Regions from separate parts of the Variovorax boronicumulans genome, predicted to be linked through region 2. Evidence: riboswitches for the same ligand, from Rfam matches in the RefSeq annotation. Region 2 holds a riboswitch; the other holds the start of a gene.

Region 1 (4,747 bases), on a different contig from region 2:
TCTCGCTGCGGTCGGGTTGCTCGGTCTGGTACTCGGAGGTCATGGGCAGGGTCCTTGCGAATTCGTGGGAAGGAGCGCGTGAAGGCGACGGGCGCGCCACACGCTGACGGGCGTCATTGCACCAGAAACTCAGGCCGCCTGCAGGCCGTAGCCGGCCAGCAATGCGGGCAGCCCGGTCATGTCGCAGAACACGGCCACGGCGCCCGCGGCGCGCAGCGCGCCCGGGCCGCTGTGACCCGACTCGCCCGTGCTGTAGCCGAACACCGTGGCACCGGCAGCCACGCCGGCCATCGCGCCGGTGACCGTGTCTTCGACCACCGCGCAGCGCTTCGGATCGACACCGAGCGCTTCCGCCGCGGCCAGGTACACGTCGGGATGCGGCTTGGAGCGCGGCATCTCATGGCCGCTGAAGATGCGGCCCTCGAAGCAGTCGAGCAGGCCGACCTTGGCCAGCTGCAGCTCGACCTTGTGGCGGTCGGCCCCCGAAGCGCAGGCGATGCGGCCCTTGAGCCGCGCATGGATCTCGCGGATGGCGGCGGGTGCGTGGGGAATGGCGACGAGGTCGCGGTCCAGCGCCTCGTTGCGGCGGGCGCGGAAGCCGCGCAGCCAGTCGTCGGTGATCTTGAAGCCCGTCTTGGCCTCGATGAGCGCCGTTTCGTCCTTCACGGCCTTGCCGGTGAAGATGTTCATCGATTCCTCGGCCGTGAGCTGCCAGCCGAGCTCGCCGAGCATGTCGGCGAGCACGCGGTTGGTGATGGGTTCGGAATCGACGAGCACGCCGTCGCAATCGAAGAGAACGGCGGAAAAGGGGAAAGGGGTCATTGCGAGGCTGGAGTTCAGAGGTCTGGCCCCATGGTAGCAACGCCCCCTTTCCGCACGGGCAGACTCAGGCTATCGGGCCATCTCAGGCCACTGGCCGGATCGGGATGTAGATCTCGCCACCGCCGGCCATGAATTCTTTCGACTTCTCTTCCATGCCCTCGGCCATGGCAGCCGCCTCGGCCACGCCCTTCTTGGCCGCGTACTCGCGCACTTCCTGCGTGATCTTCATCGAGCAGAACTTGGGGCCGCACATCGAGCAGAAATGCGCCACCTTGCTCGAATCTTTCGGCAGCGTCTCGTCGTGGAATTCGCGCGCCGTGTCGGGGTCCAGGCCCAGGTTGAACTGGTCTTGCCAGCGGAACTCGAAGCGCGCCTTGCTCAGGGCGTCGTCGCGCGAGCGCGCACCCGGGTGACCCTTGGCCACGTCGGCCGCGTGCGCGGCGATCTTGTAGGCAATGATCCCCTGCTTCACGTCGTCGCGGTCGGGCAGGCCCAGGTGCTCCTTGGGCGTCACGTAGCAGAGCATCGCCGTGCCGGCCCAGCCGATCATCGCGGCGCCGATGGCGCTGGAGATGTGGTCGTAGCCCGGTGCGATGTCGATGGTCAGCGGGCCGAGCGTGTAGAACGGCGCCTCGTGGCAGTGCTTGATCTGCTCGTCCATGTTGGCCTGGATCATGTGCATCGGCACGTGGCCCGGGCCTTCGATCATGGTCTGCACGTCGTGCTTCCAGGCGATCTGCGTGAGCTCACCCAGCGTGCGCAGCTCGGCAAACTGGGCCTCGTCGTTCGCGTCGGCACCCGAGCCGGGGCGCAGGCCGTCGCCGAGCGAGAAGCTCACGTCGTAGGCCTTCATGATGTCGCAGATGTCTTCGAAGTGCGTGTAGAGGAAGCTCTCCTTGTGGTGCGCGATGCACCACTTGGCCATGATCGAGCCGCCGCGCGACACGATGCCCGTCATGCGGTCGGCCGTGAGGTGGATGAACGGCAGGCGCAGGCCCGCGTGGATGGTGAAGTAATCGACGCCCTGCTCCGCCTGTTCGATGAGCGTGTCGCGGTAGATTTCCCAGGTGAGGTCTTCGGCCACGCCGCCCACCTTTTCGAGCGCCTGGTAGATCGGCACCGTGCCGATGGGCACCGGCGAGTTGCGCACGATCCAGTCGCGCGTGGTGTGGATGTTCTTGCCGGTCGACAGGTCCATCACGTTGTCGGCGCCCCAGCGGATGGCCCACACCAGCTTCTCGACCTCTTCCTCGATGCTCGAGGTGACGGCCGAGTTGCCGATGTTGGCGTTGATCTTCACCTTGAAGTTGCGCCCGATGGCCATCGGCTCGACCTCGGGGTGGTTGATGTTCGCGGGAATGATCGCGCGGCCGCGGGCCACTTCGTCGCGCACGAACTCGGGCGTGATGATGCGCGGAATGCTCGCGCCCATCGGGTTGCCCGCCACGCGCTTGGCGCGCTCCTCGTTGGCCAGGTACTCGGCCATCCACTCGCGCTTGCCGTTCTCGCGCAGAGCCACGTACTCCATCTCGGGCGTGACGATGCCGCGGCGCGCGTAATGCATCTGGGTGACGTTGGCGCCCGACTTGGCGCGGCGCGGCGTGCGTTGCAGTGCCGAGGCACCGGCGCGCAGCTCGGCCAGGCGCTGCGCGTCGCGGTCTTCGTTCTTGGCGCCGTCGTCCAGCGCGTGGTGCGTGCGGCCTTCATAACTTTCGGTGTCGCCGCGCTCGATGACCCAGGCGCTGCGCACATCGGGCAGGCCGCGGCGCACGTCGATCTCGACCTTCGGGTCGGTGTAGGGGCCCGAGGTGTCGTACAGGGAGACGGTTTCGCCGTTGGTCAGCGCCACGTCGCGCACGGGCACGAACAGGTCGGGCCGGCTGCCCGGAATGACGCACTTGTGCGAGGCGGGAAAGGGTTCGCGCGTCAGCGACAGCAGCGAGGTGAATTTATCGGGGGCATTCATCGGAGGCACTCCTTGTTGAGGGAAAGGGTGCTCCGCAATCGCTCGTGGACCTCGGGAGGCCCGCCACCGAAAAAGGGAGTGACGGACCGAAGTCAGGGAGTGCAGCTCTTCTTACGCCGGTATGACCCGGATCAAGTTCGCGGGTCGGCAGCTTTGCCATCTCAGCACGCCACATGCGTGCACCCCGGAGCGGGGCCGATTGTGCGGGCCGAAGCCCGCCGCCGTCAACCCGGGGGCTGGTGCAGGTCGCCGTCGACGTAATACCAGCGCTCGTCCTCGCGCACGAAGCGGCTGCGCTCGTGCAGGCGGAACGCCACGCCCGTCGCGCCACGCTGGCGGGCGACGAACTCGACCTCGGCGTGGTCGGCGTCGAGCACCGAACGCGAGCGGATGTCCAGCCCCAGCCATTTGACGCCCGGCTCGAACTCGACCGAGGCCGGTCGCTTCGATGCGTGCCAGGTGGCGAGCAGGTAGTCGGCGCGGGCCAGCACGAAGGCCGAATAGCGCGAACGCATCAGCGATTCGGCGTCGGGCGCCGGCGTGTTCTCGAAATCGTCGAGGTAGCGCCCACAGCACAGGGCGTAGCCGATGGGCTTGTCGCGACGGTCGGTGCGGCCGCAGGGGCAGGGGCCGGGAGTGGGGTCGGTGGCGCTCATGAAGGGCTCTATTGGAACACTTGGCGCGGTGGGGGTTGAAGGTGGGCTTCCTGGCATGCCCGCTTTGCGAGGACCTGCCGGGGCCAAAGGCGCCGGGGCCTCTTGCGCCAATGGCTTGTGCCGCTACAGTCGTCCGGCGTTTCGTTCCTTCAAGCTGAACACCAAAGCATGCTTTTGCGATTCCTCAAGCTGTTCTTCCTGCTCGCTGCGACCCTCTCCTTGGGCGCCTTCGCCTTTCTGCACGGATTCAATGCATGGCGCGCCGGACAAATCGTGGTCACGCGAAGGGGACGCGAACCCTTTGTCGCAAGCGCCGATGGTGCATTTCCCCTCACGTTCAATATGGAAGTCTGGGGATTGATGATCATCGGGGGTGCCGTTGCGCTTTGCGGCATTGCAGGCGTCGTCAAGTTCCTCATCAACACGCCGGACCAGCGACGCACGATGCTGACCCGTATGGATGGCGTCTCGCGTCGCGAGCGCAGTGACATGGACATTCCGTGGCCGGTTGGGCTTGCCATCGTCGGGGCGGTTGTGGCGCTTTTTGTCTACCTGGGGTTTAGGGTCCACGCGCAATAGCTTTGTCTGCCTGCAATCGGCCAGAACCAGTCACTCCGATCAGAGAAGTCGCACGATGAGCCACGAAGCAGCGCCACACAACGAGGTCGAATGGTTCCATGATTTGGCAAAGCTGCCTGTCGAGGAACTTGTCCAGCAAGCGACTGACGTTAACCGCACGAGGTTCAGGAAGTTTGTGACTGCGAGCCTGCCGGGCCACGTGCCCCGGATAACCAACCACCCGCCGAATTTGCGACGACGGTCCTCGAGCTCAGGGCCAACCAACGTGGGTGGAATCGAGCCCTCGGTGAAGCGCTAATACACGCGGATGACCAACGGTCCGAAGGAAACTTGCAGGCTGCGATCTCGGCATTGCGATCTTTTGCCAGCTCATGCCCTTGGAAAGCCTTTGGGGATATCGCGCGTGTCCAGGCCGACAAACTCGAGAAAGACCGGCAGTAGAAAAAGGCTGCATCCAGCCACAAGCGGTCATCCGCATCTGCTTTCCGATGACGGCTTAGAAACATTCGCGTACTCTCGCCCCCAAATTTCCCTGAGGTTTTCATACAAATGCTGGAGTCTCTGGTGTCTGGAAGACACGCCTCGGCGCTCTTCAGGTCTTTGATGCAAGCCGATGGATCGCTCGACGCTAGGGCACTAGAAAGCCTCCTCGGGCTTGAGTACCCGAACACCAGTCCAGGTGCCTTCATCGCCATACGCCGATGGTTGAAACTGGGTAGTGTTG
Region 2 (4,747 bases):
CCAGCGTGCCTTCGCGCTGGAAGAACACGGGTTGCGCCAGCGGCGCCAGCAGCTCGGGCCAGCGCGACAGCGCGTGCTGGCCCATGCGCACGACCGACACCGGCGCGACGGCCGATTCGGCCAGCGGCGCGAGCATGGCCGCGGCCACGCGCGCGGCCGCGCCTTCGGCCTCGGGGCTGCCGGCTTCGTACAGGTCGATGCGGCAGCCCGCGCGTGCCAGCTCGACCGCGAGCAGCCGGCCCATCAGGCCCGCGCCGAGGATCGCCGCCGAGCCGAAAGGCAGGGGATGCGGTGTGCTCATGCGGCACCTCCGTCGGCTCGCCGATAATTTTCGCCATGACCCAAGCACCCACCCAGCGCTATGCACGCGTGCTCTCCATCGCCGGCTCGGACAGCGGCGGCGGCGCCGGCATCCAGGCCGACCTCAAGACCTTCGCGGCCCTCGGCTGCTACGGCATGACAGCCATCACCGCGCTTACCGCGCAGAACACGGTGGGCGTCTCGGGCATCCACGGCGTGCCGCCCGACTTCCTGAAGGCGCAGATCCAGGCGGTGGTGGAAGACATCGGCGTCGACGCCGTCAAGCTCGGCATGCTGCACGCGCCCGAGGTGGTCGAGGTCGTGGCCTGGGCCATCGACCGCTACCAGCTGAAGAACGTGGTGCTCGACCCCGTGATGATCGCCACCAGTGGCGACCGCCTGATCGCGGCCGAGACCGTGCAGGTGCTGGTGCGCGAGCTGTTCCCGCGCGCCGTGGTGGTCACGCCCAACCTCGACGAAGCCGCCTTGCTGGTCGGTCACGCCATCGGCGGCATCGACGCGCTCGACGGCGCGGCCGACGAACTGCTCGCGCTCGGCGCGAAGGCCGTGCTGCTCAAGGGCGGCCATCTGCCGGGCGACGAAGTGGTCGATGTGCTGCTGGAGCGCAGCGGCGCGCGCAAGCGGCTCGCGTCGCAACGCATCGCCAGCCGCAACCTGCACGGCACCGGCTGCACGCTCTCGTCGGCCATCGCCGCGCACCTGGCATTGGGTTTGGCGCTGCCCGAGGCGGTCGAGCGCGCACGCGCGTACATCCTCGGCGCGATGCGCGCCGGTGCGGATGTGCAGGTCGGTGCGGGCCACGGTCCGCTCAACCACGGCTTTGCGCCAGTGCCGACCCACCGCTTGCCGCTGTCGGCCGGCTGAGCCACGCCAGAACGAAGGTCGCCGCCAGCGTCGGCAGCGCCGAGCCGAACTGCGGCGCCCACTTGGCGAGCGCGTGGTAGGCCGCGATGCCCGCGAGCCAGATCAGCGCCGCGCCCCAGTCGATGGTGCGCGTGCCGTTCGCCGACACGGCACTTCCGCTGCCCAGCCGCCCGAGGATCACGCCGTACAGCGGCACGAACACCGAGCTCAGCAGCAGCAGGAAGGGTTCGAGCGTGTGCATCGGCAGCACCAGCGCGAGGCCGATGCACAGCACCGCCAGCAGCAGGCCCCAGCGCTTCACGCTCCAGCGTGGCAGCAGGCTGTGCGTGGAGACCGAGCCCGAGTACACGTCGCCATAGGCGTTGTCGAGTTCGTCGATGAGGATCAGCCCCAGCGCCACCAGCCCGCCCTGCGCCAACAGCAGCGCCGTGACGAGGCTGGTGCCCGGCTCGGCCACGCTCACCACCATCACGCCCAGCGCGTAGCACCAGATGTTGGCCAGCGCGTAGCCGATCCAGGTGCCGCTGAACGCGCTGCCCAGGCCGCCCCCCGCGCTGCGCTTGCCGTGGCGCGCGTAGTCGGCCACCAGCGGCAGCCACGACACCGGCATCGCGATCACGAGGTCGAGCGCGCTGAACATGCCCATGCTGCCGTTGCCCGGCCGTGCCCAGAAGGCGTCCAGGCCCTTGGCGTGCAGCTGCGTGGCGAACTGCCAGCTGAGCCACAGCAGCGACAGCACCACCAGCGGCAGGCCGAAGCGGCTCACGAAGCGGCGCACCAGCTTCACCATCGACCCGGCCAGCAGCGCCAGCAGCACCGCACCCCACAGCAGCGTCGTCAGCACGCCGCCCCAGGCCGTGCCCAGCGCGGCGCCGAAAGCCTGCTGCCCGATGGCCTGCGTGCCCTCGCGCATGATCACGAGTTCGAAGGTGGTCCAGCCCACCAGCTGCACGATGTTGAGCAGCACCGGCAGCCGCGCGAAGGCGCTGCCGTAGGTGGCGTGCATCAGGCCGGCGCTGGCCAGCCCGGTTTCGCAGCCCAGCCGCGCGGTCCAGGCCAGCAGCCCGGCGCCGAGCAGCGAGCCCAGCACGATCGCCAGCGCCGCGTCGCGCGTGCCCACGGCCGGCACCAGGTAGGCGCCGATCTGCATCACCAGCAGCCCCACGCCGAGGCTGAACCACAGCGAGGCGTGGTCGTGCCAGCCGAAGACGCGCCGGGCGGCGGGCAGGGGCGTGAGCGCTTCGTTGCCGGGCGAAGCGGAACTGTCGTTGTCGTTGTGTGCCATCCGTTTGCTCCAGTGCAAAAGGTTTGGCAGGTGGGCGAGGCTCCAGTGGCGTGGCCGTCACGCGAGAGAACGTGAGAGGCCACCGGACCAGCTTCCCTGCGCGAGGATTACCTCAGTCAGGTTCAAAGGGACTTTCTCAGCCACACCGGTCGAAACCGGTGCAGCACCCCTAGCGAAATGTCATTTTAGGCGCGTGTGTCGCAGACGCACCGAAAAGTTCCTGCGCACGGAAGAATCCGGCCACGGCGGGCCTTGCACCCGCCGCACCGATGGCGTGCCGGGACCGAGGGCCTATTCCTCGTGCTTTCCCGTGCCCTCGGCGGAAAAATTCTCGACCACCGATTCGAGCCACCGGCCGACGATTGCCATCTCTTCGTCGCTGAAGCCCTGGGTCAGCCGTGCGTTCAACGCGCCGAGCCCGGCCTTTGCACGCTGTCCGGCAAGCCGTCCTTCCTCGGTCTGGTACAGGCGGAATGCGCGCCCGTCGTTCGGGTCTTGCGCGCGGGTCAGGTAGCCGGCTTTTTCGAGCCGGGCGGCAAGGCCGGACATGGCCGGTGCACCGATGTTCAGTGCCTGCGCGACTTCTCCCGTCAGGGCGCCATCGTTGGTCGACAGGAAAAACATCGTGCCGGCCTGGGCTGCCGACAGCGCGGGCAGGGCGTCGCCGCGGGTTTCTTTCCAGCGCTGCACCGCCCGCTGGGCGACGTTCAGAAGAAACACCAGCCTGTATTTTTTTTGAGCTTTCATCGGATTCCTGTGGCCTGAGCGAAGGCGCGGCGGGTTACATCTTATCCGTATTTATTTCGCACGCGAAGCATATACTTCGCATGCGAATTAAATGCCATCCCTCTCGCACGGTGCGAGAGGGCAACCAGGAGAACCTATGACCGAACACGTGACCGTCGAATCCACCCAGGGTGTCCTGACCCTCACGCTGGCCAGGCCGGAGAAGATGAACGCACTGACCAATGCGATGTATGGCCGTCTGGCCGATGCCATCGCAGGCGCCGAGAGCGACCCGTCCGTCCGGGCCATCGTGATGCGAGGCGAAGGTGGCATGTTCACCTCGGGCAACGACCTGGGCGAATTTGCTGCCGTGGCTGCCGGGAAGGCCGGCAACGAAGAGCGCCATGTCGCCCGCTTCCTGCGTGCGTTGGCGAGTTCGACGCGCCCGGTGATTGCGGCGGTCAACGGACGCGCAGTCGGCGTGGGGACCACCTTGCTGTTGCACTGCGACTTCGTCGTGCTGGCTGAGGATGCGCTGCTGTCCACGCCGCTCGTCAACCTGGCGCTGGTTCCCGAAGCGGCGTCGAGCCTGCTGCTGCCTGCCCGCATCGGCCACGTTCGTGCCTACGAGATGTTTGCGCTGGGCCTGCCGGTGTCCGCTGCGCAGGCCTTGGCCTGGGGCATCGCGAACCGGGTCGTTCCTGTGTCGGACCTGCACGGCGAGGCGCAGAAGGTTGCCGAGCTGCTCGCCAGCCGTGCCGCGGGCTCGTTGAAGCTGACGAAGGGCCTGATGAAGCAGGGCGCGGCCGTTGCTGCCCAGATGGACCTCGAAGGCGCGCAGTTCGTGGAGCGCCTCCAGAGTCCCGAAGCGCGCGAAGCCTTCACGGCGTTCGCTGAGAAGCGGGCCCCTGACTTCTCAAAGACTGCGGCGTAGCGGCAAGCGGGCCGGTCATCGTCCAGATGTCGGCCGACCCGTGATGCGCCGGTCCGCGGGCCCACGGCCCGGGTGAGAATCTCCGCCACGAGGGCGCCTTCGAATGCCCCGGAGGCTCCCCGCACATGACAGACGACCGCAAGCACCCGGAACCACCGGCCTCATCGCCCGCACCCCACGCGCGGCTGCGGCGCTTCCGGGTCGACGTCGGCACGATCATCTGCGCGGTCGCGCTGCTGCAGTCGCTGCTGCTGGTGGCCTTCGGCTACTGGGGCGCGGAGCAGCTGGTGTCGAAGGTGGGCGAGTCGGCGCACAAGGTCAACCACGACCGCGTCGAGGACAACATCCTCGCTTTCCTCGCCAAGACCGAGGGCCTGGTGCGCGCCATCGCCCACACGCCCGACCTGCACCCGGCGGGCCACGACGGCGAGCAGACCGCCGAGCTGCTCTGGGCCGCGCTGGAGCAGACGCCCGAGCTCGACAGCATCGGCGTGGGCAGCGACGACGGCCATTTTCTGATGGCCATGCGCCACCCCGCGCCGGTGGTGCGGCAGGTGCTGCGCGAGAAAGACTTCACCACCGAGACCTGGGAGTACAAGTCGCCGCCCGACAGCGAC

What was found. A riboswitch is a leader RNA that binds a small molecule or an ion and turns the genes downstream of it on or off. The one in region 2 is predicted to bind thiamine pyrophosphate.
Region 1: it holds a riboswitch for thiamine pyrophosphate, as region 2 does, so the genes downstream of both, thiC (phosphomethylpyrimidine synthase ThiC) here and VHAB30_RS08865 (purine-cytosine permease family protein) in region 2, are expected to answer to the same signal.

Annotation. Positions count from the first base shown of each region.
Region 1 covers NZ_BKDH01000005.1:329,858-334,604, forward strand. The annotation lists gene VHAB30_RS28785 (thioredoxin family protein) at 1-43, opposite strand, end outside; gene VHAB30_RS28790 (HAD family hydrolase) at 130-822, opposite strand; gene thiC (phosphomethylpyrimidine synthase ThiC) at 905-2,788, opposite strand; TPP riboswitch at 2,880-2,985, opposite strand; gene VHAB30_RS28800 (YchJ family protein) at 3,013-3,444, opposite strand; gene VHAB30_RS28805 (hypothetical protein) at 3,619-4,023, shown strand.
Region 2 covers NZ_BKDH01000001.1:1,959,997-1,964,743, forward strand. The annotation lists gene VHAB30_RS08855 (FAD-dependent oxidoreductase) at 1-301, opposite strand, end outside; gene thiD (bifunctional hydroxymethylpyrimidine kinase/phosphomethylpyrimidine kinase) at 337-1,185, shown strand; gene VHAB30_RS08865 (purine-cytosine permease family protein) at 1,130-2,470, opposite strand; TPP riboswitch at 2,547-2,651, opposite strand; gene VHAB30_RS08870 (MarR family winged helix-turn-helix transcriptional regulator) at 2,762-3,217, opposite strand; gene VHAB30_RS08875 (enoyl-CoA hydratase) at 3,354-4,130, shown strand.